Regions from separate parts of the Sporosarcina sp. E16_3 genome, predicted to be linked through region 4. Evidence: riboswitches for the same ligand, from Rfam matches in the RefSeq annotation. Region 4 holds a riboswitch; each other region holds the start of a gene.
The links. A riboswitch is a leader RNA that binds a small molecule or an ion and turns the genes downstream of it on or off. The one in region 4 is predicted to bind S-adenosylmethionine.
Positions count from the first base shown of each region.

Region 1: linked by a shared signal. The riboswitch ahead of I2483_RS14155 (methionine biosynthesis PLP-dependent protein) and the one ahead of I2483_RS07740 (O-acetylhomoserine aminocarboxypropyltransferase/cysteine synthase family protein) in region 4 are both predicted to bind S-adenosylmethionine.
Region 2: linked by a shared signal. The riboswitch ahead of metA (homoserine O-acetyltransferase MetA) and the one ahead of I2483_RS07740 (O-acetylhomoserine aminocarboxypropyltransferase/cysteine synthase family protein) in region 4 are both predicted to bind S-adenosylmethionine.
Region 3: linked by a shared signal. The riboswitch ahead of I2483_RS13065 (cyclase family protein) and the one ahead of I2483_RS07740 (O-acetylhomoserine aminocarboxypropyltransferase/cysteine synthase family protein) in region 4 are both predicted to bind S-adenosylmethionine.

Region 1 covers NZ_JADPRX010000025.1:29,876-37,651, forward strand. The annotation lists gene metE (5-methyltetrahydropteroyltriglutamate--homocysteine S-methyltransferase) at 1-657, shown strand, start outside; gene I2483_RS14130 (NADPH-dependent FMN reductase) at 947-1,513, shown strand; gene I2483_RS14135 (winged helix-turn-helix transcriptional regulator) at 1,577-1,936, opposite strand; gene I2483_RS14140 (pirin family protein) at 2,162-3,004, shown strand; gene I2483_RS14145 (flavin reductase family protein) at 3,103-3,603, shown strand; gene metC (cystathionine beta-lyase) at 4,030-5,223, opposite strand; gene I2483_RS14155 (methionine biosynthesis PLP-dependent protein) at 5,220-6,341, opposite strand; SAM riboswitch class I at 6,419-6,525, opposite strand; gene I2483_RS14160 (hypothetical protein) at 6,610-6,747, opposite strand; gene I2483_RS14165 (TIGR04104 family putative zinc finger protein) at 7,009-7,308, shown strand; gene I2483_RS14170 (methylated-DNA--[protein]-cysteine S-methyltransferase) at 7,461-7,776, shown strand, end outside.
Region 2 covers NZ_JADPRX010000031.1:4,123-11,898, forward strand. The annotation lists gene I2483_RS15520 (PTS fructose transporter subunit IIABC) at 1-618, opposite strand, end outside; gene pfkB (1-phosphofructokinase) at 618-1,547, opposite strand; gene I2483_RS15530 (DeoR/GlpR family DNA-binding transcription regulator) at 1,544-2,296, opposite strand; gene I2483_RS15535 (phosphocarrier protein HPr) at 2,430-2,696, shown strand; gene I2483_RS15540 (PepSY domain-containing protein) at 2,792-3,049, opposite strand; gene I2483_RS15545 (hypothetical protein) at 3,230-3,988, opposite strand; gene metA (homoserine O-acetyltransferase MetA) at 4,050-4,958, opposite strand; SAM riboswitch class I at 5,060-5,167, opposite strand; gene I2483_RS15555 (hypothetical protein) at 5,351-5,530, shown strand; gene I2483_RS15560 (PP2C family serine/threonine-protein phosphatase) at 5,703-6,500, opposite strand; gene I2483_RS15565 (NUDIX hydrolase) at 6,497-7,252, opposite strand; gene I2483_RS15570 (hypothetical protein) at 7,282-7,647, opposite strand; gene I2483_RS15575 (SIMPL domain-containing protein) at 7,743-7,776, opposite strand, start outside.
Region 3 covers NZ_JADPRX010000022.1:12,663-20,438, forward strand. The annotation lists gene I2483_RS13040 (MFS transporter) at 1-1,037, shown strand, start outside; gene gudD (glucarate dehydratase) at 1,053-2,426, shown strand; gene I2483_RS13050 (2-hydroxyacid dehydrogenase) at 2,522-3,499, shown strand; gene I2483_RS13055 (ornithine cyclodeaminase family protein) at 3,525-4,472, shown strand; gene I2483_RS13060 (FadR/GntR family transcriptional regulator) at 4,508-5,200, shown strand; SAM riboswitch class I at 5,497-5,611, shown strand; gene I2483_RS13065 (cyclase family protein) at 5,839-6,576, shown strand; gene I2483_RS13070 (immunoglobulin-like domain-containing protein) at 7,008-7,487, opposite strand; gene I2483_RS13075 (hypothetical protein) at 7,679-7,776, shown strand, end outside.
Region 4 covers NZ_JADPRX010000009.1:30,599-38,374, forward strand. The annotation lists gene I2483_RS07725 (BCCT family transporter) at 1-354, shown strand, start outside; gene I2483_RS07730 (homoserine dehydrogenase) at 393-1,379, opposite strand; gene I2483_RS07735 (homoserine O-acetyltransferase family protein) at 1,337-2,203, opposite strand; gene I2483_RS07740 (O-acetylhomoserine aminocarboxypropyltransferase/cysteine synthase family protein) at 2,234-3,523, opposite strand; SAM riboswitch class I at 3,649-3,764, opposite strand; gene I2483_RS07745 (glycerol-3-phosphate acyltransferase) at 3,910-4,545, shown strand; gene I2483_RS07750 (aspartate aminotransferase family protein) at 4,607-5,965, opposite strand; gene I2483_RS07755 (CoA-acylating methylmalonate-semialdehyde dehydrogenase) at 6,006-7,469, opposite strand; gene I2483_RS07760 (PucR family transcriptional regulator) at 7,620-7,776, shown strand, end outside.

The sequences.
Region 1 (7,776 bases), on a different contig from region 4:
TTAACGACGAAGCCAGTAAAAGGCATGCTGACGGGTCCTGTAACGATTTTAAATTGGTCGTTTGTACGGGATGACATTCCACGTTTCGACGTATTGAACCAAATTGCATTTGCACTGCGTAAAGAGATTGAAGAGCTTGAAAAGAACGGTATCCGCATGATTCAAGTAGATGAGCCTGCACTTCGGGAAGGTTTACCGTTAGATCTAGAAAAACGTGAAAGCTATTTGGATGCTGCTGTCTATGCATTCAAACTGGCAACTTCTTCTGTTGAAAATGATACGCAAATCCATACACATATGTGTTACTCGGAATTTAGCGGCATTATCAAATCGATTAGCGCATTGGATGCTGATGTTATTTCAATTGAAACGTCAAGAAGTCATGGCGAAATTATCGCTGCATTTGAGAACAATACGTATGATAAAGAAATTGGCCTGGGTGTTTATGACATCCACAGCCCACGTGTTCCAAGTAAGGAAGAAATGAAACAAAATATTAATCGTGCACTCAAAACCATTAATCCGAAACAATTTTGGATTAACCCAGATTGCGGCTTGAAAACAAGAAAAGAAGAAGAGACGATTGGCGCTTTGAAGATAATGGTAGAGGCGGCGAAAGAAGTTAGGGAAAGTCAGTTGGCTGTACTTAAGAGTTAATTATTTTAAGTTAGCCTTAAAAGTAAAAGAGGCATCTCCCCGTGGATCAATGGCGGTGGAGATGCCTTTTTATTGTGTATGTGGGATATTTGGCCTGTAAATTATTGATATGATCGGTCATGCAGGAGAACGTTACGGGATTAGGTCACGTTTTTATTATTCTAATCTGCCATAGTATCTTTTAGTATACTATGTCACTCTGAAGTGCGTACTTCCCCCTGGGTGTTGGTGGTGTATAATTAAATTAGAAACAGAGTTACAAATTATTAATATAGAGGAGTTTTAAATCATGGCAATTAAAGTTAAAGCAATTATCGGAAGTACTAGTTCAACTTCATTTAACCTGAAACTAGTTGAACATATGAGAAGTCGTTATGCAGGTCAATTAGACATCACACCTGTCTTTATCAATGATCTTGAAATGTTTTCAATTGATATAGAAAGTAACCCATCTGCAAATGTAGTGGATTTTAAAAATAATGTAAAAGATACAGACGCTGTATTATTTGCAGTTCCTGAATATAACTTCTCTATTCCAGGCGCATTGAAAAATGCAATCGACTGGCTATCACGTGGTGGCGATTTTACACTTAAAAACAAGCCTGGTTTCATAGTAGGATCTTCTATGGGAGCATTCGGAAGTATCCGTGCGCAACTTCACTTAAGAGAAATTTTGTCAAACCCGGCATTAGCACCTGTCTTACTGACGGGTAACGAAGTATACATCGGTTCGGTTCATGAGAAAATGAACGAAGCTGGCGAACTTACTGATAAAGCTACAATCGATTTCTTGGATTCAGTTGTATTTAACTTTATTGAGTTCTACAACAAAACGAATGCTACAGTTAAAGCTTAAGAAATCTACGGATAAATCAAAAACAGACATTCTCTTGAAGAGTGTCTGTTTTTGATTTATCCATTATAATGCGTCGTTGGTATTCTGACTATTTCTTTTCTTTTCAATATGTGTAACATGACTGGTGCCCCATTCGTGCATAATGGCTAAGATAGGCTGTAGGCTTTTTCCGTACTCAGAGATAGAGTACTCAACTTTCGGGGGAACCTGTGGATAGATGACTCTGTTAATAATATCTTCATCTTCCAATTCCCTTAATTGTTTGGTTAACATTTTTTGAGTAATCCCCGGCATCAATCTTTTTAATTCACTAAACCTTTGTGTTCCTTCAGTAATTAAATGCAGTAAAATAATTGGTTTCCATTTACCTACTAAGATCCCTAGAGCTTCGTCAACTTTACATAGTTCAGGCTGTATCCCCATAATAACCTCCTTTAGTATCTTTTTGTATACTATAGCACTTTGTGGTGCGTACTTCACACTTTGGCGAATTTAATTCATAATAACATATATAGGAATCAGTTACTATTTGAAATGAAGATGCCCTTCAAATCAGCTTCGGCTACTCCTGTAAGGCGCCTTCGTTCAACTTTCACATGTATTCATATGTTCAATATATACAATCGAAAACAGAAGGAGGAAGTTAACGTGAATAATAAACAAGTTTTTTCAAGAGGAATCAGAAGTGTAAGGGACGTCGTTTATCAGCAACAATCGCCAACTCATAAAGTAGGATTGGTAATTGAACCAGGAAACTGGCAAGACGCTGATCCATTTCTTTTGATGGCTGAAGACTTTTTCGTGCTCGGAACATTTGGCATGCATCCGCATCGTGGTATTGAAACCGTTACGTACGTGATTGATGGAAAGCTAGAGCACTTTGACAATAAAACTGGGGGAGGGGAACTACACCCCGGAGACGTCCAATGGATGACGGCAGGTAAAGGAATCATTCATACAGAGGACCCGGCTGTCGGGGAAACGGTTCAATCGCTGCAATTGTGGGTCAATCTTCCAAGCGATAAAAAAATGTCGGAACCACGTTATCAGAACATGCGTGCACAAGATATGCCGGTCCGTTATGAAGATGGCGCTACGATACGTGTTTTTTCCGGTTCTTCGCAAGGTGTTACGGCTGACACGAAAAATCACGTACCTGTTTCGATGGTCGAATTGATTGTTGAACCCGGCACGACTGTCACACAGGACCTTCCTGGCAGTTACAATGGATTTCTTTATATAATAGAAGGAACAGGGACATTCGGCAGTGAAGGCGCGGAGGGGAAGAAGGGCCAGGTTCTCTGGTTGGACCGTGGAACAGATGGCGAAAAGACTGAAGTAAAGATTCACGCAGAAGAGAAACTGCATATCATGTTATATGCAGGCCAGCCTGTCGGAGAAAAAGTAGTAGCACGTGGTCCGTTTGTGATGAATTCAGAAGAAGAGATTGTGCAGGCCTATAAAGATTACAGAGATGGTAGATTTGAGTGAACATGTACGATTCAATTTCATGCAGAATCACAAAGTATGAAATATTCTAACAGATTTGATATGCTTTTAAGTGAAATAAGAAAATGGGAGTTGCTGATATGGGAAGTAAGATAGAACAAGTAGCGCGTTTTAAAGAAGCAATGGGGAATTATCCAACGGGAGTCACTGTCGTTACAGCATTTGATGCAGATAAAAAACCGATGGGGCTAACGGTCAATTCATTTGCATCCGTATCATTAGAGCCTTTACTTATATTGTGGTCCATCGACAAAAGAGTATCTACCTATAGTGACTTTCTAGATGCTGAAAAGTTTTCTGTAAATATTTTAGCGGCAGATCAAGGCGAATTATGTACGTTATTCTCTAGCAGGGTTGCCGATCGATTTAGCCAATGCGATTGGAAAGAGTCAGATTTAAATCTACCAGTTCTGTCAAATTCGCTTGCGGTTTTACAATGCAAAACGTTTCAACAAATTGATGCTGGGGATCATACGATATTCATAGGCGAAGTGTTAGATATTCAGAATGAAAGTAAAGAACCGCTGCTGTATCACCGAAGAACTATAGGTGCAATTCCAGAAGGTTTTTATAGCGAATAATAGCTTTGAAAAGTTCGACATAGAAAGGCCTGGCATCAGTATACACTGATGCCAGGCCTTTTTAAAAAGAAAAGTATAAGTTTTTTTACTAAGAATAGTGTCTAGCTCCAGGCGCCAGCCGCTCGGAGGCCCACAGGATGTGGGTCACGTAGCCATTGCCGCAGGACGCGGCGTACTTCGGCTAGGTTCCTTGAAAGCAATCCAGTAGGAAGAATTGAACTACATCCTTCCCGGGCAAAAAGCGCCACTCCATACCTGCAAGGATGCAGGTATGGAGTCGATGCGACAGGACGTCGCGATCTTAGACTGCCTTCCAATCGACTTATGCCTGTCGCGGGCCTACAGGATGTAGGTCATGCAGCTGTTGCCACAGGAAGTGGCGCACTTATGCTGCGTTCCTTTTAGGTGCCTTCCGGTTTTCGTAGATTATAGACTTGTAGTTACTGTCACCGTTTGCTCCCGGGCTATTTGTAGGGCTTGATCAAAATCGGCAATTAAGTCATCGACATGTTCGAGCCCGACAGAAAAGCGTAACAGACCTTCAGTAATGCCGCGTTTCTCCCGTTGTTCTTTAGGCATGGCAGCATGGGACATCGTTGCGGGATAGGAAAGAATTGATTCAACACCGCCTAAACTGACTGCGAAAATAGGAATCTGGACGTTTTCAACAAATGCCTTTGCTGTCTCTCTGTTAGGCAAGCGGAAAGACAAGACAGCGCCTGGATTTGTCGACTGTTTCGCGTGGATTGCGTGTCCTGGGTGACTTGCTAACCCTGGATAAAACACTTCTTCCACTAAAGTGTGGTCGTTCAAGTATGAGGCTATTTTCTGTGCCGATTCAGATGACTGTGTTAAACGGGCACCTAACGTTTTGATACCTTGAATTAACGCGTAAGAATCCTGCGCGCCTAGAATTGAGCCGAAAGAGTTTTGAATGAATGCCAAACGATTGCCAAGTTCTTCACCCTTTGTAACTGCCAATCCGGCAATGATATCGCTATGCCCCGATAAGAACTTGGTAGCACTATGAACAACGATATCAACACCAAGATCCAGTGGACGTTGGTAAAGTGGAGACATAAAGGTGTTGTCGAGAAATGTCAGACAGTCATTCGCTTTTGCAAGTTCAACAATCGCTTCAATATCCGTAATGCCTAAACGAGGGTTGGATGGTGTTTCGATATAGATTACTTTTGTGTTCGGACGAATTGCACGTGCGGTTTCCTCGACATTGGCTAGATCTACAAAGGTGTGGTCGATACCGAATTTAGGCAATACCTCGGTTACGAATCGGTATGTTCCGCCATAGACATCTTCGGTCACAACGATATGGTCGCCTGAAGAAAGAAGCATAAATGTGGCCGAGATGGCAGCCATTCCGGAAGCAAAGGCTAATCCACGCGCGCCGCCTTCCATTGAGGCAATTGTTTTTTCCAGCGCATCTCTCGTTGGATTGCCCGAACGGCTATAATCATAAGGCCCAAATGCATCAAAGCTTTCCTGATGAAACGTAGAGGATAAGTAAATAGGAACGTTGACAGCACCTGTTTTTTGCTCGTAATCCCCACGTGTCGATGCATGGATGAGGGTTGTTTCCAATCGCTCTTTATTCAAACTCATCGTTGAAGCACCCCACTATTCAAAGTTGCAAATACTTGCTTCAAATCTGCGATCAAATCTTCAGCTTCTTCCACTCCGACAGAAAAACGTAAAAGTCGGTCGCAGACGCCACGTCGTATCCGTTCTTCGCGCGGGATGTCCGCGTGGGTTTGCGTTGCTGGATAAGTGATGAAACTTTCGACTCCACCTAGACTTTCCGCAAATGTGATGAGCTGTAGATTTTCAAGGAATGGTCCGACCAAATCACTATCGTTTAGCCGAAATGACAGCATGCCACCTTTTCCTGGATAGAGAACGTCCGTAACAAGTGGTTCATCCTCCAAATAATTGACAAGTATTTTCGCGTTTTCATCATGCTGCTTCATTCTCAAATGCAGTGTTTTCAGCCCCCTGATGATTAGCCATGAATCGGAAGGGGAGAGGACCGCACCGATAGCATTATGGTTAGCGGCTAGTTGTTCACATAGTTTTTCACCTTTTGCAACGACAAGTCCCGCGAGGACATCGTTATGTCCTCCGATATATTTCGTTGCGCTGTGCATGACGATGTCAGCACCAAGTTCAATCGGTCTCTGGAAATAAGGTGTTAAGAATGTATTGTCAACAATCAATAGTAAATCGTGCTTCCGAGCAAGTTCTGCGTACAGGCGAATATCAAATTCTTGCATGAGTGGATTGGTCGGTGTTTCGATGAAGAGCGCTTTTGTCTTTGGCGTTATTAACTTCTCGGTTTCATTTACATCGGTGAAATTCGTATACGTTGTACCGATTGAATAAACGTCGGAATACTGTTCGAGCAAGCGATATGTGCCACCGTAAATATCTTCTGGAACAATCAATTCATCCCCAGGGCGGAAAAGCGTTAGAATAAGCTGAATCGCCGCCATACCAGAACTGCACGCATAACCCGCATCGCCGCCCTCTAAGTTTGCAATTCCATCTTCCAATATGGAACGGGTTGGATTTTTTGTCCGCGTGTAATCGTAGCCGGTGGATTGACCGAGCCCCTTATGTTTGTACGCTGTTGATAAATAAATCGGCGGGTTAACCGCGCCAGTCTTCGGATCGCTGTTATTTCCTAATTGCACCAGAATTGTCTCTAAACTTCGTTTTGTCATTGTAGTCACCCTTTTCTTTTTGATTAAAAAAAGGGACCCTCTATAAGAAGAGGGTCCCCGAAATATCGTAGACTATCTTCTTATCTTCTAGGGAAATGGACACCTAAGGGAATTAGCACCGTACCTGAAAAGGCTGGTTGCTGAGACGTCAAAGGGCCCTTCCCTCGGTCTCTCTTGATAAGAATTAAATTATTGAATTATGTGAAAAGAACAATTTCTATAATTTTATCATGACATGGAAAATAAAACAAGAGTGAATTGTCAAAATCTATCTTTCGGTGGTTGCATCCGTTGATTGAATAGCTTGGATACAGTCCGCACCTACGAAAATGGACCAATTATCAAACCAGGAAGTTGAACCAAGGCCAACGTCTTCAAGAGTTTTTATGGCATTACGTTCAGCCACACGTAACCCTCAGTAAAGTTATGGTGATCAATATATCCAAAGCGAGCCGAAAACGAACAAGTGGAAATGGATACTTTCACGCTTTTCTTACAAGTACTTTATGTATTAAAATAGGTAATTCACAGACTTAGTCTATTGTAATACTAAAAAAAGAATTGTGTTATATTGTTAATCAATGATTCTTCTTGGAAGTCGTCCGATTTGATTTAATGAAACTTATTAGTTATCAAGAACCTATATGTATGAACTGTGGGTGATGAAATGCCGAACTGTAATAGTTGTGGCCGCAAATGGAATTGGAAGAATGCGTTCATCAAGTACCTTAGGTTCAACAGGGGAGTTGAATGTCCGTACTGTGGTGAAAAACAGTATGTAACCCCTAAATCTAGAAAACGCACTGGTTTGATATCCATTGCGCCTACATTGACGCTTATCCCAGCAGTACAATTTGAAATCCATTGGACAATTGTAATTTCAATCTTGAGTGTAACCGCTGTTTTAGTTATGTTCCTTTCTCTATATATGATTGAATTAACGAATAAAGATAAACCACTTTGGTGAAAAAAAGGGGGCCACTTACAAGTAGGACATGGGATTTCCGAATCCGTTCTATTTAATCACGTTATTCAAAAAAGAAAACTGGGCAAGAGCCAAAAAAATATTGGAACCTATATAGGTTCCGATATTGAATATAGCAATGGAGGTGCAGATCAATGGAGAAGAACAGTGAAAAAAACGTGTATTGGACATCGCTTAATCACTCGCAATGGAATATGTATATAGCGGCTACAACAGAGGGGCTTTGCTATATAGGTACCCCGAACGCACCATTCGAAGAACTAGAAGCGTGGGTGAACAAACGGCTTCCGAGTCATACTCTGACGGAGGAAGCGGACATTCTGAAGCCGCACACTGTCGAGTTGGTCGATTATTTGAAAGAGCAGCGCCGGAATTTCTTATTGCCAATCGATCTTCATGGTACTCCTTTTCAACAAATTGTTTGGAAGGCATTGCAAGAAATTCCGTACG
Region 2 (7,776 bases), on a different contig from region 4:
TTCCACTTTTAGTGAAATGCCCATTTCTTTCGCTTTATCAGTCAACTTTTGTGCCGCCATATAGGTATGTGCTATCCCCGTTGGACATGCAGTAACGGCAAGTATTTTCGATGTAGGCGAAAGAGTTGATTCTGATTCACTAATCTCTTCAGGTCCTTCCAACTCGATTTCCTTGTCATTCACCGCTCGTAGAATTTCAGTTTTTGACGTAGCACTTAGAACTTTCTCTCTAAAATTTGAATCCATCAAAAACGTAGCTAGTCTTGATAGCGCTTCCAAATGATCGTTGTTTGCGCCTTCGCTGGCTGCAATCATGAAAAACAGATGAGCCGGCTGACCGTCTAGCGATGCATAATCGATACCTGGTAAAGATCGTCCGAATGCGATTCCAGGCACCTTCACCGCAGCAGATTTCGCATGTGGAATTGCAATTCCATCACCGATTCCTGTTGTGCCCTGCTCTTCACGGGCCAAAATATCTTTTGTAAATGCCCCTTTATCACTCAAATTTCCTGCACGATCGAACTGATTGATCAGTTCCGTCAATATATCCTGTTTCGATGTCGCTTTCACGTCCAAAATAATTGTAGCTTCAGTCAATAACTGTGTGATTTTCATCATTTCACATCCCCTTCATCTAATGAACTGATCAACACTTGATCCAGCAATGCTAGTACATCTTCTTTCTCACAAAGATCCATTCTAAAAGCGGTTGCACTTCCGCTTGCAACACCCGTCCGGAATGCCTTGATCGGATCTGCCTCTTTCGTGAAGGATGCAAGAAACCCGGATACAAGTGAATCACCAGCCCCCACTGTATTCACAACTTTTCCTTTTGGCGCTTCCGCAAAAACTGCAACCTCTTTCGTAACCAGCAGCGCTCCTTCCCCGCCCATTGAAACGATGACATGTCCAACGCCTCTTTCAACAAGTTTCTTAGCGTAATGCTGTGCTTGCTGTTTGTTTACGATTACTGTATCGAACAATTCACCAAGCTCTTGCGCGTTAGGTTTAATAAGAAATGGATTCATGTCTATCAAGCCTTTTAACGCAGGGCCCGATGTATCTAGGACGAAACGGACACCATTGTCATTACAAATTGTTGCGATATCCTTGAAAAAGCTCTTCGCTATTGATTCAGGAAGACGACCCGCAAGAACGAACCAATCACCTTTTTTCATTTTCTGCACTTGCGCTATCAATTGCTGTTGCTGTCCTAGTGTTATATCAGGACCAGGTCCATTTAACTCAGTTTCTTCATCGGCTTTGATTTTCACATTGATACGCGTAATTTCTTCTGTTTGGATAAAGTCTGTATGAACCCCTTCTTGATGAAGAGATTGTTGAATATAATCACCTGTGAACCCGCCAACAAAACCTAAAGCGATGTTGTCAACCCCTAATCGTCGTAACAGACGGGACACGTTAATTCCTTTTCCTCCGGGATAGTAATATACTTCTTTAGAACGGTTCAGTTTACCGCTCCTGAATTCGGGTAAATAGGTAGTATAATCAAGCGAGGGTGTGATTGTGCACGTATAAATCATGATTTCCCCACCTTTAGTGTGGTCTTTTGTTCCAATAAGTTGATAGCTTGTTTTTCGAAATCACTTACAATTAATACGGCTTTATCGAGGGGCATAATAGTAGCGAAACTTACTTTGTTATATTTCGAATGATCCGCCACGACATATGTTTTTCTCGAGAGAGTAGCAGCAAGTCTTTTAACAGCGGCTTCTTCTGGATCCGGCGTTGTATATCCTATTTCCAGATGGAAACCGTTGACGCCCAGAAAGCATTTGTCAAACTGATAATCGCCAAGCGTTTGAATTGTTTGAGGTCCAACAAGTGCACGCGTGCGGGACTTTATATAGCCCCCCGTCAAGTAAGTCGTTATTTCGTGTTCCATCAATAAATCAACATGTGTCAATCCGTTCGTCACAACGGTCACTTTTTTATCCTTTAAATAAGGAATCATTTGTATTGTGGTAGTTCCTGCATCAAGAAAAATGCAATCCCCTTCCTGGACAAAAGAGGCGGCATAATTGGCAAGCTGAATCTTCTCTTGAAGGTTTTTGGAGGATTTATCGGAAATACTAAGCTCTTTTGTGATGCGCTCGCTTATAGTAGCGCCTCCATGGATACGATCCAATTTGTTAAGGTCTTCTAGATCATTCAAATCTCTGCGAATTGTCGACTCTGATGCGGATGTTGCATCAACCAACTCTTGGATTTTAACGGTCTTTTTTTCAGTCAATAAATGCAAAATTAATTCATATCGTTCATTTGTCAACATATGAACACCACCTCTAATTAGCTTTAAACTCATAATACTCTAAACAACCTTCACAATCAATCACAATCTTCCATAACCAATCAACAATTTTCATAATGTAAAAATTGATACTATTAATTAGGAGGAATACACAATGATAGAAAAGCAATATACAATTTTAGGAACTGCAGGTTTACATGCCCGTCCAACATCAACTCTCGTTAGTGCGGTCAGTTCTTTTACATCGGATATCACACTGGAATACGTAGGTAAAAAAGTGAATTTGAAATCCATTTTAGGTGTAATGTCACTTGGAGTAGCTTCAGGCACTACTATTACAATTGCGGCGGATGGTGAAGATGAAGCAGATGCCATTGCAAAAGTCGATGCAATTATGGAATCCGAAGGCCTTGGACAGTAATAACAACCACAAATCTTCATAATTTCCATGACATAAAAAAATGAAAGCCACGAATGGTATCCGTTACCATCCGTGGCTTTTCACATATTATTTTATTAATCTAGTTTCACTCTGAGGATTGCACCTGTATTCGCATCAATTTTCACTTCATACTTATAACCTTCTGCCGTTCTTACGTCAATTTCATATACTAACATTCCATCGTCGTAATCCAATTCCGCTTTTACGACCTGGCCTGGAACACGTTCCAATGCAATGGCCATCGCCTGATTGATTGTAATCCTTCGGTATTGTGGGTTCTGATAATGTTCATGCCAATGTTGATTTTGATTATGTCGATTTTGATTTGTCACCCAATCTCCTCCAATTCGATTATCCCGTTGTCCTTAAGATTCTATTCAAGGATCGGCGAATATCTGCTGAATCTCTGAACTTATAACTGAAAATACAATTAATCTGGCCTAAGTACATGATTTTCACTTTCGACTTGCTTAAAAGTGGTGATGTTTTTCATCATTAAATAGCCATCCCTTTTAATCAACGTTCTTCTCTGTTTCTTCCTGCTTTTGGCTCGCCATTAGACGCGTTGAAACTTGATCCGATCTAGTCAATAATTTGGATATATATGAAGACGTCATGTTATAGCTACCCTCTATTTTCTCTGATAAAAAGTGGGTTCGCTCGAATAGGACAAAGCGCAGATAATCCAGTTGCCTTATTATTTTCCCTAGCATCCCTTCTTGGTTGTCCAACCTACTAATCATGTCTTTTTGTACATCATTTTGTTTCAATATTTGCTCGGACAATAGCTTTTGGTAATCTAACTGTTCATTCATTTTGACCACAATTTCCTCATTTGCAGAAGTCAGTGTTTCCATACGATTTACAATTTCTTCATTTGTCTGGCTGACCTCATTCACTTTCTCGATGAATTCTTGATTTATTATTCGCTCATGCTTTAACGTACGTTGTAACATTTCGTTTTTTGTTTCTACTTTTTTTAATGATTCCATAACCTCAATACCAAATTTTTCATGTCGGATATCACTTTTCTTGATTTCATTCAAACGATTATGGATTGATTTCAATTGATTGGATTGTGAATTCTTCTGTTGCTTAAGTAAGGTTTCCATGATATTGAACTGATCGCCAACTGAGTGAGTCGCTTCGCTCTGTTCCTTCATCCATTCCGCTAATGGATCTATTTTGTAGTGTTCTTGATTCATCCCTAAAATGTCTACATTATTTTTAAAAACATCCGGGTGCCCATTTCTGTTTATAAACAACCCCATCCCTCATAACCCCCTTATCGTATTAGCTTATGCAATTCACGACAAAAGGGTCATTAAGTAGTTATTCCCATTCATAAGGTGTTTCTTGATACACATAATAATTAAGCCAGTTGGAGAAGAGCAGGTGGGTATGAGAGCGCCACGTATTCAATGGTTCTTTGCTTGGATCATCATTTGGAAAATAGTTTTCAGGGATATCAATGGCAACTCCTTTTTGCAAATCACGGGCATATTCTTCCGCCAGCGTATCCGCATCATATTCCAAATGACCTGTAATCATAATATGTTTATTGTCTTTAGAGATGACGATGAATGCCCCTGCATCCTCTGATTTGGCAAGTAAGTGTAGACGAGGTTCATTTTCGATTTCCTCTGTTGAAACGGATGTATAACGTGAATGTGGTGCTTTAAATTCATCATTAAAGCCACGCGCAAGATTAATCGTCGGATCGGATAGGCGATGCGTAAAAACGCCTGAACATTTTTTCGGCAATTCAAATTTCTCGATTCCATAATGGTGATAGAGTGCCGCTTGAGCACCCCAACAAATATGTAAAACAGAAGTTACATGTTCTTTTGACCATTCCATAATCTCCGTTATTTCTTTCCAGTAATTAACGTCTTCAAATTCCAAATGTTCTATTGGGGCACCCGTAATGATTAATCCGTCGAAACGACGATGTTTCACTTGTTCAAATGTCGTATAAAATGCATTTAAATGTGTTTTACTAACGTTTTTTGAATCATGAGTGGCCGTGTTCATAAACGTAATATTTACTTGTAGCGGTGTATTTCCTAATAGACGTAGTAGCTGCAACTCGGTTCTTTCTTTTTCAGGCATTAAATTTAAAATAGCGATGTTCATAGGACGTATATCTTGGGATGTTGCGCGTTCCTCATCCATCACGAATATTTTTTCCTTCTTTAATAGTTCCCCTGCTGGCAATTGTTTTGGTATGTTGATCGGCATCTGTCATCTCTCCCTTTTCGCTTTGGTTTGAATCTCATTATTCAACATAAAAAACCCACTTTTCTATAAAACAAGAAAAGAGGGTTTATTTTGGCTCTCTGTTCTTATCTCTCAAGAAAAAAATCTTGTTGGAGGTAGCACCTTCCTGACAATGTCAGAGGTTGCTGAAGCTTCATAGGGCCATATCCCTCAGCTTCTCTTGATAAGAATATTCAATTATTTACTATTATACTATTAAAACCACTATTGTAAACCGTCTTTTTTGATGATAATCACCGCAAGAAATATATTTATTTTAATTTTCCCGTTAATCCAACATGAAAGTTGCTGAATAATATTACTTTAGAAAGCCATATTAACGAGGCAATGAAAAAATGAAGGGAGTTGTTAGAATGGGAAGAGATGACAACAAAACTGGTGGAAATAACGCACGGTCATTACCACAAACGCCGAAAAACCAAAAAATAAAACCGGCTGACATGAAAGAAGAAATGGCCCGCGAGTTTGCTGAACTCCGTTCCCTGCAACCAAAACGCGAACGAATGAACGCAAATGAAAAGAAGAGAAAATGAATTCTTTTCTTAAGAAGATCTACTGAAAACCGCCATGTAAAAGATAAGACCTCGCATAAGTATCATTCTTGTGCGGGGAATTATTTATCCTTAGCCTATATCTGATATAAAGAGCTTTGATTTCATTTAACTCAGGTGATTTCAAATTCTTTTCCTTCTGCGATTTTCCCCTTCACCCAAAATGATTGCTCGGGATGCTGCCTTCCTTTTCTACTTCCACATTCCACGCAATAATTGTTGTACTGTCTCGTACATTCTGTCTTTCGATTTCCATCAACAGCTGCGAAATACCTTCATCAAGCTCTTTTTCATTCAGTGTAGCAACAAGATTTGACGGATCCGAAAAAGGTTCCCCCGGGCATTCCACTAAACCATCAGTCGACAATAAAATAAGGTTGTTCCCTCTTCTCAATTCCCTCGTCCCCGACGTGTAGCATGGTACTGCTTGCCCAAACGTATTCACTTGACCAATCCACTCAAAGAACTGCCTTTGATTGAGTTGAAATTGGTTCAGGGCTATCAGGTCCTGGTGTAATACATATGCTAGGCAATCTCCAACGGAAAACCACCATACATAATTAGCTTTCCTGACAATGATGAGACAAGCCGTTTCTCCTGTGACACGCCTGCATTTATCCAGAAATTTCTCGGATTGAAAAATTTTAAGTAGTATCACTTCCAAATATTTAAAATCCAGAGATTCCTTCATTTCTAAAATTTCTACAAAATCTTCTTTATGCTGTTCAATTGTGTCAATGACAAGTTTCGCACTTTCTGCACTTTTATGTGCATCCAAAATAGCTGCGAATTCCCAATCCCCATTTTGCCAAATAATGCAGCCATCTTCATTCTTGGTTTGTCCCGCTGAAGAATTACCTCCAAAACGACCAACCGCCACACGATTAACCCACCGAACATCCCGTTTATCGACAAAGTCCTCTTCACTTCCAACCCAAGAGAGATTATTCATGAGCGCTCAATCAGTCGATATGGTCTCACTTCATAACTTTCATAAGCAATCGGATCGTCATTTCGAGCATCATCCACTCTAGATGCAAATTGCGGGCGCTTTATCCAGTCTTCTACTTGTTCTTTATCAAAGTCAACAAATTGTGCGTCAATCGTTTCAGGAGGCTGCGCGGCCGGTACACCTGACATCGCTCTCCCCCGAAAAACCATGCAGATGACGCCCGACGTTACATTTTGATAAACGCCTGTCATATCACCGATTTCAGCGTGGATACCTGTTTCTTCTAGCACTTCCCGTTTAACCGCCTCTTTCAAGGTTTCACCAAGCTCAAGTCGCCCACCCGGCATTTCATATGTATCATTCCGGTGATTGTTCCGTACCAATAATACGTGTCCTTCCTCATTGACAATGTAGCCACTAACAGCAACGATTTGTTTAGATTGTTCGTAATCCCCCGTAGAAGTGAAAAATTCTTCGTTTGATGAAATAAATAATGGGGCTAATGATTTTCGATAGTTTTGAGCTTCGGCATGCATTTCCGATGCCCGAATGCCAATGTCAACTGTCTCGTAATGAGCCCTATTATCATATGACCACATTGCCATTATCTCCGTCTGTTCTTCATTGACCCACCGACCAACCAATTGCGCTCCATGCGTCAGCTGATTCGGAAGCAAATAGGTGTGAAAAAAGTGGGTAAACGTTTCGTACATCGCCGGTTCTATCGTGTACGTTTTTCTGCGATACAACATTCAATAATTCCCCCTATACGAATAAATTTTCAGCGAGCCTTTTTCAATAACCAAACTAGGCCTAGCGTAAATACAGCAACTAGGGTTAAAGTGAATTTGAAGTCTATTATTGGTCTGAACTTCACATTTTCCGCATCAATCTCGTAGACACCTAAAGGTTTGACGGAGATATGCCCCCCGCCTCCCTCACCTTGTGCAACTGAAGAACCACCTGTTTCACCAGAATATCCCCCACCCCCACCAACAACATAATTGATTTTTGCTACCGGAAGGACTTTTTTGTTTTCAATACTAATCGGTTCACCATAAATCAACGATACGTCTTGTTGCCGTGAAAACTTGTCAAATATCCGCGCAATAGGTGATTGGTAACTAGAAGGTTTTTTAGTTCCCATGACTTCCTCACTCCTTAAACTTTTAGTCAGTATTCGTTTTGATGTCGATTTTTTTGTCAGCGTAAAATGATATCCATCTATTTTACGCTGATATTTTAATACTGAAATTGCACTTTAACCGTAGCGCTA
Region 3 (7,776 bases), on a different contig from region 4:
TGCATGGCGTTATTGGATTTATACCCCTTCATTTTGCAGTACTATCATTATTTATCTTGCGTTTTTTTATAGGATTAATAGGCGCCCCTTTATTTCCTGCAAATTCTAGGATTGTAGCTGAATGGTTTCCGATGAAGGAACGGGGATTTGCCACTGCTACTTTCACTTCAGCACAATACTTTGCCGCCGTGCTCTTTGCCCCACTAATCGGATGGGTTTCATATTCTTATGGCTGGGAATATGTCTTCTTTCTTTTAGGATGCATTGGAATCGTGTGTGCAGTCGATTGGTTAAGGAATTATGATCAACCTGGAAAGCATCAATGGATTAGTGCTGATGAACTTGAATTCATCAAAAGAGGTGGCGCGTCCGTTTTAGGCAATGAAAAAACGGATAGTGGAAGTGAAAAACGTGTCGGTTATAAGCGTCCAGTTTTCCAATTGTTACGCAATCGCATGGTTGTCGGAGTGTACGTTGCACAATATTGTTCAACCGTTATTACTTTCTTTTTTCTTACGTGGTTTCCGGTATACCTTATTACGGAAAAGCAAATGACTGTTTTACAAGTTGGATTCATTTCCATATTTCCGGCACTTGCCGCTTTTATCGGGGCTTTAACTGGTGGTGTATTTTCTGATACATTGATTAGAAAAGGGTATTCTCGGACGCTTGCAAGAAAAATCCCGATTATCGCCGGAATGCTTATTTCAATGACTATTATTAGTGCCAACTATATGGATTCGATTGTCTTTGTCATTGTTATTATGTCTTTTGCGTTTTTTGGAAGAGGTTTCGGAGGATTAGGCTGGGCGATTATTTCTGAAACATCGCCAAAAGAAGTTGCGGGACTTAACGGTGCATTATTCAATACATTTGGTAATGTAGCGGGTATTACTACACCCATTATAATCGGTTACATTTTACAAATTACTGGTTCATTCAATATGGCGCTATTATTTGTCGGTGTGAATGCATTCATCGCCATATGCTGTTATTTATTTGTCGTTGGTGAAATTAAGGAAATAACAATTCAGTAATTGGAGGGATTTTTTATGTTAACAGAGACTGCGGAAGAACGTACAAATACGGAGGGGAAAAAGTCAAATACTCCGAAGGTCGTAAAAATGACTGTAATTCCAGTAGCAGGTCACGATAGCATGTTGTTGAACTTGAGTGGCGCACATAGCCCATTCTTTACGCGAAATATACTTATTCTCGAAGATAATTACGGGAATAAAGGCGTAGGAGAGGTACCGGGCGGAGAGGCGATTCGCCAGACGTTAGAGGATTCAAAGCCATTCGTAATTGGTGAATCCATCGGTACATATAACTCGATATTAAATAAAGTTCGAAAACAATTTGCTGTCCGGGATGCGGACGGGCGCGGTGCACAAACATTTGATTTACGAACGACAATTCATGTTGTTACGGCTATTGAAGCGGCATTATTGGATCTACTAGGGAAGTTCCTAGATGTACCTGTCGCGGCATTGCTTGGTGAAGGTCAGCAGCGCAGTAGTGTAGAAATGCTTGGTTATTTGTTCTATCTTGGTGATCGGAACAAAACGGATTTACCTTATCTAAGCGATTTGAACGCCAAAGATGATTGGTTCAGACTGCGGCATGAAGAAGCATTGACGCCTGAATCGATTGTTGCACTTGCGGAGGCGGCCTATGAACGCTACGGCTTTAATGACTTTAAACTAAAAGGCGGAGTGCTTTCTGGAGATGAAGAGATGGCGGCGGTGACAGCGCTTGCAAAACGTTTCCCGGAGGCGAGAATTACACTGGACCCAAATGGCGCCTGGTCATTAGAGGAAGCCATTCGACTTTGTAAAAACCAACATGATGTACTTGCCTATGCTGAAGATCCATGTGGAGCGGAAGCCGGTTATTCTGCACGCGAAGCAATGGCTGAGTTCCGCCGCGCTACTGGACTTCCAACGGCTACCAATATGATTGCAACAGACTGGAGACAAATGGGTCATGCGATTCAGCTTAATGCCGTTGATATTCCGTTGGCCGATCCGCATTTCTGGACGATGCAAGGTTCAGTTCGTGTCGCACAAATGTGTAATGATTGGGGATTGACGTGGGGCTCGCACTCGAATAACCATTTCGACATTTCTCTTGCAATGTTCACGCATGTTGCTGCAGCTGCACCTGGAGAAATCACGGCGATTGACACGCATTGGATTTGGCAAGATGGTCAACGCTTAACAAAAGAACCGCTTCAAATTAAAAATGGGAAAATCGAAGTTCCATCTGCGCCTGGCTTAGGTGTTGAAATTGATATGGAGCAGATCGAAAAGGCCAATAAACTCTATATCGATCAAAACCTTGGCGCTCGTGATGATTCTATCGGTATGCAGTATTTAATTCCAGAATGGAAATTCGATAATAAACGGCCTTGTTTAGTCAGGTGACTTTAAATCGATAGTATTCTGCTATATGGAAAATATATGGGGTAGGCCAGCGGGAAACGTTGGTCTATATTCTGTTTTAGTAAGGAGGAAATTCGATGGAGCATAAAGTGATTGTTTATAAAAAAATAGATCCTCAAGTTTTAGATTATCTTCGAACAACGTGTCAGGTCGTTTACTTTGAGGAGCTAAATGAATATACATATCCACAGTTTAAAACACATCTCCAAGATACGCATGCACTTCTAGGATCTGGTTTAAAGGTAGACAATGCGTTACTAGCACAATCTCCGCAATTGAAAGTTGTAAGCAACGTTTCGGTCGGATACGATAATTTGAATTTATCATTGCTGACAAAACGAAATATAGTGGCAACAAACACGCCAGGTGTTTTGAATGAGACCGTAGCAGATGCAATGTTTGGGCTATTACTTTCCGCTGCAAGAAGAATTCCTGAATTGGATGCCTACGTTAAGCGGGGGGATTGGAATCAGCAGCTAGGGGAGGAGTTATTCGGAACGGATGTTCACGGAAAAGTGATTGGAATTGTGGGAATGGGCGGCATTGGGAAAGCAATTGCTCAGCGGGCGAGATTTGGATTTGGTATGGAGATCCTTTATCATAACCGCAACCGTGATGTGGATGCTGAATCGACTTATGACGCGCAGTATTGTAGTTTACCTGAACTTCTAGAGCGCTCTGATTTTGTCTGTAATATGGTGCCACTCATTGTTGAGACAAAGAATTTATTTGGTGCAGCAGAATTTAAATCGATGAAGACCAGTGCCATCTTCGTAAACGGTTCACGTGGTGCCGTCGTGGATGAAGAAGCTTTGCATGATGCATTGGTCAACAAAGAAATAGCTGGGGCTGGCTTGGATGTTTATAAGCAAGAGCCAATTGACACGAGTCATCCATTGTTGAAGTTGTCAAACATCGTTACGACACCCCATATCGGATCAGGGACAAAGGAAACGAGATTGAAAATGGGGATGCTGGCTGCGGAGTCCGTTTTAAAAGTGTTTGCCGGGGAAACACCATCTAACGTATTGAACCCTATAGAAATAGTTAAGTAACGCGATTATTTTGAGGAGGTTGGCTATGCATTTTATTGACGAACAGGAAATTAGAAGTCTTATCTCGATGAAGGATATTATCGATACAATCGAAGAGTATTACATAAACGATGGAGAGAAGAACTCCTTTGTCCCCGAACGATTATTCATCAATGATGATGACAATTCGGCGCTATTAATGCCTTCTTTTTATGAAAATTATTATGGGGCGAAGCTGATTGGTATCGCTCCAGGCAATGCTGCAATCGGGGAAGCTACGTTAAGGGGCATCTTCTTGTTGAATGAAAGGAAGACGATGAAACCACTTGTCGTTATGGATGCCAGAACGATTACCGCTATGCGGACTGGTGCAGTCAGTGGATTGGGTATGAAATACTTGGCATCGGATGAAACGGAGACCATTGGCATTCTAGGCACTGGCGATCAAGGGTGGAGTCATTTACAGGCGGCTTGCGCTGTAAGGTCAGTAAAGAGGGTTTTAGTGTATAATCGTAGTAAGGAAAGACTCGATAAATTTATAGAGAAAGCGAAGAAGGAGTTTCCAACTATTCGATTTGATAGTTCAGATCCTGCGAGCATTGTAAAAGAGGCACAAATTATTATTACAACGACGACATCAACAAATCCGGTTATTCCTTACGACGGGCAAGTTGATTTGACTGGAAAGCATTTCGCAGGTTCAGGTGCATTCAAATCATTTATGCAAGAGATTCCCGACTCAATCATCAAAGAAGCAGATCATCTATTCGTCGACACGCATGCAGCATTTTCCGAATGTGGAGAAATGATTAACGCAAAAAAGTTTGGCCACAGTGAAGAGACAATCCCGGAGTTGAAAACATTGGTTCAACAAGGTGAAAATGAAAAGATGAAACAAAAAGTAACTGTTTTCAAATCGGTAGGTGTATCTATTTTTGATATCCTAACAGCTAAGCTGATCTATGAGAGATATCAAAGTCTGGTTGAAGTTTAAAGTGTCCTTGGAAACATAAGAAAAGGAGGGTTGAAATGAAAGAATATAAAATGGACACTGTCCGTAGAAGCACCCTCTCGCAACAGGTGTTAGAACAAATTGTTCAGCTATTAATGAGTGGGCAGCTGAATCCGGGGGATAAATTGCCTCCAGAAATGAATTTGATGGAACAATTTGACGTTAGCCGGCCTGTACTGCGGGAAGCGCTTAGCTCTTTGGAGACCTTGGAAATCATTACGAGAAGGCCGCGCGGAGGTACGTTTATAAATGATAGGGTCGGAAGTAATCCATTTAAGGTAATGCTCGCGCTATCGATTAACAATGTTCCTGCGATCATTGAAGCACGCATGGCGTTAGAGTTGGGGCTTGTCACGATTGCAGCCGAGAAGATATCGGATGAGCAACTCGAAAAGATCAAAGAAACAATTGATAGCATTCAAGAAAATGCTGATAGTGATTATGGTCGTTTAGATAAGGAATTCCACAGATTGATTGCACAAAGCGCCAACAATCCAGTCGTCGAAGGAATGATAGATTCCCTGCTCATTACGCATGAGAAAACAGACAGCTTAATCACCTATCGAGAGCCTGATATTACAATTGAGCATCACTTAGCCATCTATGAGGCGTTGAAAAAAAGAGACCCGTACGAATCATTCACACAGATGTACAGGCATTTAAGCTATGTAAGAAAGAAAATAATGGCAGACTATAAGGAAAAACAGTAGCATCGAAAAGTTGGTACATACTTATGAGCTTTTTTGTTTGTCTAACTTGTCCGAGGGAAAAAGATGTGACTATATATGTAGAACAAATGAATGCCTATATTAACTGAGAGAAGGCGCGTTACAAGGGGTAGCCTCGCCCTAAGACTGGTGGGCGAAGCTGCTCGGCATCCCCTAGCGTCGCGGCGAATTTAATGGGATTCTATATCATCATATATATATAGAAAGTTTTATATATTCTGTATTGACAATTCATTCAGGAACATGTATTGTACTATTTAACAACTAAATACGTAACTTTCTTATCCAGAGAGGTGTAGGGACTGGCCCGATGATACCTCAGCAACAGACTTGTAAAAGTACTGTGCTAATTCCAGAAGCTTAAGTGTAATGCTTAGGGCTTGTAGATAAGAAGAGCAAAAAGCGATTATGCCAAAACCTCTTCTTGAAATTTAGAAGAGGTTTTTTGTTTCGTCTAGGCTCCGGGCGCCAGATGCTAGGGTCATAAGCTAAAGCTACTCTGCGGCAAAGAACGCCGCTACGCATCTTCATCTTATGCCTGTCGCATCTAAGCAGGCGCCCTTCGCTTTTGTTTTTTCTGGAGACTAAAGTTACCTTCAAAAGATGGAGGGAGAATTATTATGTCAAACGAATTAATCGATGCAATTGCTTTGTTAAAAAAGAAAGAATGGGTCGATTTAACACATACCTTTGGACCCGAATCACCCCATTTTTCAGCATTTGATGCAGCAGAGTTTACGACACTATTCGATCATGATGATGGTTTTTTTGCACAGAGCTTTAAATTTGCAGGACAGTATGGGACACATATTGATGCACCAATTCACTTCGTACGTGATACAAGATACTTGGATGAATTGGGTTTAAAAGAATTGGTATTACCGCTTGTTGTCATCGATAAATCAAAAGAATCCGATGCAAATCATGATTTTACATTAACTGTTGAAGATATTCTGAAGTTTGAAGCTCAGCACGGACAAATTGAGGCAGGTACATTTGTAGCACTACGCACAGATTGGAGCAAACGCTGGCCGGATAACGAGGCTTTTTGCAATAAAGATGCCGATGGGAATAACCGTATACCGGGTTGGGGTCTTGCTGCTTTGCAGTTTTTATTTGACGAAAGAAAAGTGAAAGCAGTTGGTCATGAAACATTCGATACCGATTCAGCCATAGACTTTCAAAAGAACCAAGCTCTTCTAGGCGAATATTACGTTCTTGAACAAGATACCTATCAAATTGAGCTATTAACAAACTTGGATAAAGTGCCTGCAAAAGGCGCAGTCATTTTTAATATCGTCCCTAAGCCGGAAAAAGCATCGGGATTCCCAGTCCGCTCATTCGCGATACTGCCATAAAAAAAGAGTCCGCTCATTTGCGCTCCTGCCGTAAGAAAAGAAAGAAGGTCCGCTCATTTGCGCTCCTGCCGTAAGAAAAGAAAGAAGGTCCGCTCATTCGCGCTCCTGCCGTAAGAAAAGAAAGAAGGTCCGCTCATTTGCGCTCCTGCCGCAAGAAAAAAAGAAGGTCCGCTCATTTGAGCTCATGCCGCAAGAAAAGAAAGAAGGTCCGCCCATTCGCGCACCTGTTGTAAGAAAAGAAAGAAGGTCCGCTCATTTGCGATCCTGTTATAAGAAAAGAAACGGATTGGCGTCAACGCATCATGGCAACAAACTGACAGAAGAGCAGCAATGTGAAAAATTGGAATTCATAGTGGGCGTGGCGAAGGAAGTTTGGGGATAAAAACTGATAAACCGGAACAAGGCTCATATGCTTTGTTCCGGTTTATTTATTATTCCACTGAAAACAGCGCGGCAACGGATAGTTCGTGCATTGGCTCACCTGTTGAAATAAAGGTTTTCACAAGACGGTATTCACCTGGAATCAGTGTCACGCCGAGTGCGTCGACCGAAAAAGTCTGGTTTGTTTTACTGCCAGCTGACAACATATTTCCATAGTCTTTGAAAGACGGGTTTTTTAAGAACACGGCATCTGAGTAGGTAATCATATACCACTGGTCATCTTTATTTACTTCTATATGATAAAACTCGCCTAACTGGTAATCGGATGAGCTGTCGTTTCGCACAAGCGTCTTAATGACGGGAGGCGAACCGATGAATGAATCTTCGTCCAATACAAGAGATAAACCTTCTTCTGATGAAAACATTTCCTGATCGGGCACGGGATCAGGCAGTGTAGAAACTGCTGGTTCTATCCCGCAGGCGGAGAGGGGTAGTATAAGAACAATTGCAATGGACAGTATTTTTTTCATGATGGACATACCTCCACTTCTAGCATATACCTTTGAGGGGGGGATAAACCTTGATTGAAATCAATAAATAGCTGTGGATAAGGTGATTCCTCTGACGATTAATTAGGTGTTATCCACATGTGGGTAAAATATAATGTGTAAATGAAACTTCATCCAATTGTTTTCGTATAACAGAGAAAGGGGTGGAGTCAATGAGACAGGAAATACAAGAACGACAAATGGAATTGACGATGATACGCACTGAGCGCGACCGGGTGACAAGGCGTCTTGGGGGCGCGGAGGTAAAACT
Region 4 (7,776 bases):
AGTACAGAACTAACTATTTTTGAAATGTTCAATGTTATGCCTTTGTCGTTCATAATATCCATTTGTGCGATTTTATTGATTATTTCATTCTTCATCACATCGGCGGATTCAGCAACTTTTGTCCTCGGTATGCAATCAACAAACGGTTCATTGACGCCACCGAATAATGTGAAGCTCATTTGGGGCGTTATTCAGTCCACAATTGCGCTCATTTTGCTATCTGTCAACGGCCTTACCGCTTTGCAAAACACAATTATTATCGCTGCACTGCCATTTTCTTTTGTCTTGCTGCTCATGGTTGTCGCATTGCTTAAAGCGTTGAAAGCCGAATTAAAGTTGATGAAATTAAAATAATGACCCAAAAGCGATTCCATATATGGAATCGCTTTTTCTTAACTAGTAACAAGAACTTTTTCACGTTTCCCAATCATTTGAAGGAAATCTCCAACCATTGCACTCGCCGTTGGGTACATTCCTGCGCCCGGACCAACAAGTGTGAGCGCACCAAGATAATCAGTTTCAACAATAATTGCATTATTTACGCCATCAACACCATATAGCGGATGTTCTGGGCCAATAAGAACCGGCCCCACACTACCGTGCAATATTCCCTTTTCATCAATCAAAATATCAGCGACATGCCGATAACGAAGTTTAGCCTTAGATGCATCCGCTACATCTTCAATTGTAACCTTGTTAATCCCAACAACCGAAACGCCCTGCCAATTTGGTTGACTACCAAAGGCAAGTGCGCTCAAAATCATCAGTTTCCGAAAGGCATCTTTGCCACTTATATCGTCCGTTGGATCTGCTTCCGCATAACCAAGCACCTGTGCTTCATGAAGCGCGGCTTTAAACGGGATTCCCTCTTTCCGCATCTTCGTCAATATGAAATTGGAAGTACCATTCAAAACGCCTCGAATTCGTCGCACTCGATCTGTTAGTAACAAGTTAGTCACCGTACGGATAATCGGTACACCGCCCGCTGTCGTTGCTTCGTAACCAAAGTGAACTCCGCGGAACTTCGCATGCTTTAGCAACGCTGGACCATGTTTCGCAAACATCGTCTTATTTGCTGTTATAACATGAAAACCTTTTTCTATCGCTTCCGAAAGATACGTATATGCGGGCTCCTCCCCAACAATTGCCTCAAAGATGAAGTCAATGTCCGGATTTGACAAAATTTCCTGAATGTCGTCCGTTATCCTCGTTCCAGGTGTTGCTAGACGTTCTTTCGCCTTATCACGAACCAAGATAGAAACGATATCGATTACACAGCCGGTTTCTCGTTTAATCTCTTCTTTTCTTTCATTCAAAATCCTATAAATCCCTTCACCTACAGTGCCGAAGCCAAGTAGGGCGACTTTGATTGACGGCATACCGCCACCTCCATGGACTGGTTGATGACAAGTCCCCATTTTTCAAATTCCGTTAAAAAGCTTTCATGGCCATTTTTTGTATTGACCAAACAATAGATTGAATTTGGAATCATATGGACAAACGTTCGAGTTTCTTCCGTCGGACACATTGGATCGTGCGTAAACGCAAAGGCCACTACTTTTGCAGTTATCCGGCTGGAAGCTATTTCAATGCCCCCCCGATCACGGCCAATATCATGTGTATTCATGGCACGAATTAAGGGATAGCAACTCTCCATATCATTTCTGCTATTTCCAAAAGGAGATTGCCTGCTCCCTATTTTAGTTGTTTGCGGCGTCACAGCCATTGGGAATAGAATATCCATATCTTCGGGATACAAAATGCCCCATTCAAGTACACGCATGCCACCAAACGAACCGCCGATGACCGCCCGGATTCGATTGACGCCAAGTACCGCCAACGCTCTGCGTTCCGCGTGCACCATATCGCGGATTGTTACTTCCGGAAATAAGTTCCTATAAAACTCACCCGTGGCTGGATTAACAGCTAACGGCCCTGTTGATCCGTCACTTCCGCCAAGTGCGTTAAAAGAGATGACTGATAACCCGTTCGTATCGATACTTTTCCCACGGCCGACTAGCCCGCTCCACCAACCCGGGTTTTCATCCGTTCCAACTGTCACGTGATTTCCTGTCAAGGCATGACAAACTAAGACGATCGGTCTATCCAGACTGCCTATTCTTTCATAAGCAAGCTGTACATTTTCTAAGACGACACCGGATTCCAATGTCATGTTACCGATTTCTACAATTCCCGTCTTCACGATTGTCACGCCCTTCCTTTTACCCGAAAATCATACCGTTACTGGTACTGCTAGTTCAATCGCTTGTGCAAGGTCTGCAATAATATCTTCTACAGATTCAAGCCCAACCGATAGTCTGATCAATTCTTCTGTTACGCCCGACTTTTCCAAGTCTTCAGGTCCAAGTTGCTGATGCGTCGTTGAAGCAGGATGAATAATCAGCGATTTTGCATCCCCAACGTTCGCAACATGCGACCAGATCTTAACGTTATCAATTACATTTCGGCCTGCATCGCGTCCACCTTTAATACCAAATACAATAATGGAACCGAAACCGTTTTTCAAGTACTTTTTCGCAAGGTCATAAGATGGATGATCTTCGTTGCCTGTATATGTTACCCATTCAACAGATGGATGTTTCTTCAAGAACTCCGCTACCTTAACGGCATTTTCATTATGCCTTGTCACACGCAGGTGCAACGTTTCAAGTCCTTGGAGGAAGTTGAATGCACTATCCGGATCTAAGCAAGGCCCGAAGTCACGCAAGAGTTGAACGCGTAGTTTAGTCGCAAATGCCGCTGCTGCTGTATCAATTCCGTAACGAAGACCATGATATGATGCATCCGGCTCTGTGAAGCCAGGGAACCTCCCCTGTGTCCAATCGAATGTTCCGGCATCAACAGCAACCCCACCGATTGTCGTACCATGCCCACCAATCCATTTTGTAGCAGAATGGATGACAACATCCGCACCGAACTCAATAGGATTCGAACCATATGGCGATGCAAATGTACTATCTATGAGAAGCGGAAGACCATTTTCATGCGCAATGTTCGCAACCGCTTCAATATCAAGAACATGAAGACCCGGGTTACCGATTGTTTCTGCGAATACGGCTTTTGTTTTATCTGTAATTGCTACACGGAAATTTTCAGAATCTGTTGCGTCGACGAATTTTACATTAATTCCATATCGCGGTAGCGTAGTGGCGAATAGATTATACGTACCACCGTATAAGTTGCTTGCTGCAACAATTTCATCTCCGGCCCCTGCAACGTTCAAAATGGAAAATGCAATAGCCGCCATGCCAGAAGACAATGCAACTGCCGCCGTACCACCTTCAAGAAGCGCAATACGCTCTTCAAAAACTGCAACAGTCGGATTTGTGATGCGTGTGTAGATATTGCCTGCTTCTTGTAGTGCAAATAATTTTTGAGCGTGCTCTGTATCACGGAATACAAAAGAAGAGGTTCTATGAATTGGAACTGCGCGTGAACCTGTTACAGGATCAGGTTTTTGTCCACCGTGTAGAAGAATTGTTTCGGGTTGAAGTTTTGTCATTTTCATTACCTCCAGAGTTTTTTTAGATGGATACGATTGTGATGTACGGAGGCGTTAGGGGTATTTTCGGAATAAAAAATAACCCCCTTCGCTTAAGAAGAGGGTTACGCTTTCGCTTATTCCTCCCCTTATCTTTCAGACCGTTCGCACGAATCTGTAGGAAGTAGCACCTTTGCAAGTTGGTGACTTGCTGGTTGCCGGGCATCGCAGGGCCTATTCCCTCCGCCGCTCTTGATAAGAGTTTGTGATATTCAGTTTTCCATCTTGTGACATAGTATAGTAGATATCTCAATACTTTGTCAATAGTTTATTGAACAATATTTCTGAAACTTGTGTCTATGTAGAATGTTACACTTAATCTATCGCCATTTTAGGAGGAATTTGATATGTGGTTGTGGGTTGTAGGCGTGCTCTTTTGGGGATATGCAGTCGGTTGTCTGCATGGGTCAGTTATCGCGCAGAAAATATCCGGCGTTAATTTGAAAGAAACTGGTGTAAAAAATGCCGGCGCTTCGAATGCGACCATTGTTCTTGGAAAGAAATTCGGCGCACTTGTTGCAGTAATTGATATCGGAAAAGGTGCGGCAGCTGTCTTACTTGTGCGTTATTTCGCAGATAACGCGGGACTTCTAGGAGACATTTTAGCCTCACTTTTATTCCTCGCAGGTGCAGCAACCGTAATTGGGCATAACTTCCCGTTTTATATGAACTTTAACGGCGGTAAAGGAACCGCGACAATTATTGGTGTACTGCTCGCCATCGACTGGCAGATTGGACTCATCGGTTTTGTATTATTTGTCGTCGTAGCGCTAGTAACAGACTTTCTCGTGTTCGGTGTACTGATGCTCTACCTGACGCTTATCGCGATGGCAGTGTGGACGGACGGATACTGGCCGGTCGTGATAGCAACTCTGTTATTTGCAATTGCGGTTTGGAAGCATATTGAGAATTTCCAACGGATGAAAGAGCGTAGTGAGAAGCGGGTTTCGACGGTGTTTAAAAAGAATAAAAGTAAAAACTGAGAGCCCCTAAATAGGAGGTTCTCAGTTTTTTATTTAGCAGGATAAAAAGTATTCCCCTAACTCATTCGTTTTCACTGAACACTCTCTTCATAACCGCAATAATAAAGTCCACATCTTCATCCGTACAAGACAGCGGTGGGCTGAGCGCTAGAATATTGTTATACCCAGCAACTGTATCGCCGTTCCTTCCTATAATAAGTCCATTCGCCTTACATTCGCCAATGATTTTCGCAACACGGGCATTTGTAGCAGGTTCTTTCGTTTCTTTATTCTCCACAAGTTCAATGCCTAACAAGAATCCAAGCCCGCGGATATCTCCAACAAACGGATGATCCTTTAAGCTTGCCAACTCTTTTAGGAGACGCTCGCCAAGCTCAGCCGACCGTTCAACAAGACTTTCTCTCTCAATGATTTCTAGATTCTTCAACGCGACTGCACAAGCCGCTGGATTCCCACCAAATGTATTAACATGGCGGAAATGACTGTTACCTTCACCTGTATCGAACTTTTCATAAATATCTTTTCGAATAGCCGTAACTGATAATGGCAAATAAGCGCTCGTTAGTCCTTTTGCCATCGTAATAATGTCCGGTTTTAAATTAAAATGCTGATGACCAAATTCTTTCCCAGTCCGTCCGAATCCACAAATGACTTCATCAACAATAAGCAGCACACCGTGGCGTGTACAGATTTCCTGGACTTTCTCCAGATAAATCGGATGTGGAATTAGGATTCCACCACCTGTAATAAGCGGTTCCATAATAATTCCAGCGATTGTTTCCTTCTGTTCCCAAATGATCTTTTCTTCAAACTCTTGGGCGCGTTGTATATTGTATTCTTCAATTGACTGTCCCGCAGGTCTACGGTAATTGTCCGGAGGTGCAATGTGCAAGAATCCTGGCGCTAGCGGCTCATACTTGTATTTCCGCAGTGATTGACCCGTTGCAGCCAATGCCCCCATGGAGCTTCCGTGATACGCACGGTAGCGGGAAATGAATTTATAGCGTGACGGCTCCCCGTTTTGTTGATGGTATTGACGCGCAAGTTTAAATGCTACTTCGTTCGCATCAGACCCGCTGTTTGAATAAAAGATTTTATAGTCGCCGCCAAGCATTTCATTCAACTTTTCAGCAAGTAAAATCGCTGGTTCGTGACTTTGAGTCATCGGTGTATAGGCCATCTTTTTCATCTGATCATAGGCAGCTTGCGCTAGCTCCTCACGACCATAACCAACGTTTACACACCATAACCCAGACATTCCATCCAAGTAACGATTGCCGTTATGGTCTGTAATCCAGGCCCCTTCCCCACTCTCCACTATCATCGGTGGATTCTTTTCATTATAGGAAGAAATATGGTGCCAAACGTTTTCCCGGTCCTTTTCAACTAATGATTTCGTAGTCTCTTTTGCTGTAGTCATTTCCTCTACTCCCTTCTATTTTCACAATTAATTCTTAGTATTAGTGACGCGCAGTCAACATTTTTTTACGTGTGTAAAACTCAATCCCATCGCGACCATTCGCGTGCAAGTCACCGTAGAATGATTTTTTATAGCCAGAGAACGGGAAGAACGCCATTGGAGCTGGAACACCAAGATTCACGCCAAGCATCCCCGCATCAATTTCTTCTCTAAATTTTCGGATTGCACTTGCACTATCTGTAAATAAACAAGCCCCGTTTGCAAACTCTGATTTGTTCGCAAGTTCAATTGCTTCATCTAATGTATCCACTCGTACAATAGACAACACCGGAGCAAAAATCTCTTCTTTCCAGATTTTCATTTCCTGAGTGACATTGTCAAAAATCGTCGGGCCGACGAAATAACCGCCTTCCGAAGTAGACTTATCTTCACGGCCATCACGTAATAGTTTAGCACCTTCCGCAATACCTGATTCGATGAAACCGAGTGTCTTGCCTTTATGTGAATCTCTAATAACAGGTCCAAGGAAAATCCCTTCTTCTAGTCCATTACCAATCGTCAGTTTATTTGACTCATCTACTAGTCTTCCGACAAGTTCATCTGCAATATCACCTACTGCAACGACGACTGCACAAGCCATACATCTTTCCCCTGCAGATCCGAAAGCCGCGTTAATAATATTGGTGACCGTCAAATCCATATCCGCATCCGGCATAACAATTGTGTGGTTTTTCGCGCCTGCTAATGCTTGGACACGCTTACCATTTGACGTTCCAGTTTTATACACATACTCAGCAACTGGCTGTGAACCTACGAACGACACGGCCGGAATATCTGGGTGATTTAGAATGCCATTTACGATTTCATGCGCACCATGAACGATATTGAAAACACCGTCAGGCAGACCCGCTTCATGCAATAATTCAGCAAGACGGTTCGCCAAGAGTGGCGTCCGCTCTGAAGGTTTTAGGATGAACGTATTTCCACTCGCGATTGCAAGAGGGAACATCCAGCAAGGCACCATCATAGGGAAATTGAACGGTGTAATCCCACCAATTACTCCTATCGGATAGCGGTACATACCCGATTCAATGTTCGTTGCGATATCAGGGAGCTGATACCCCATCATTAACGTTGGGGCTCCAGCAGCAAATTCGACACACTCAATCCCACGCTGTACTTCGCCGTACGCTTCAGCATAGTTTTTACCGTTTTCAAGCGTAATAATTTTCGCTAGTTCTTCCCAGTTCTCTACTAACAACTGCTGATATTTAAATAGAATTCTTGAACGTTGAGGTACGGCAACTTTCTTCCACTTTGCAAATGCAGTTTTCGCTGCCCCTACCGCATTATTCAAATCTTCTAGCGTCGAAATAGGAACTTCGGCCAAGATTTCTCCTGTCGCTGGATTTGGTACCTCTTCATATTTATCTGTCGTTGATTTTACCCATTGTCCATTGATGAAATTTGTTAGCGTCTTCTTTTCTACCGCTGTTATTATCATTTTCATTCCTCCAATTCTATTGTCCTTGCTAGTTGAGGCTATTTTAGTTAGACTTCTAAATATAGTTTACAAATAATTTGAATTGTTTTCAATTTACACTTTGTCTAATCATTAGACGTTTATTTTGACGTTATGGAGGTCGTAACTTATATGAATAAATTAAAGCTAACCGTCCGCGATGTTCTGTCACGGGACTCTTTCAAACACGCGAAAGTCGTTGCAGGAAAAGAAGGATTGAACCGGCAAGTAAAATGGTCTCATGTATTAGAGGTAAAAGAATTTGATGCCTTAATAAACGGAGGAGAGA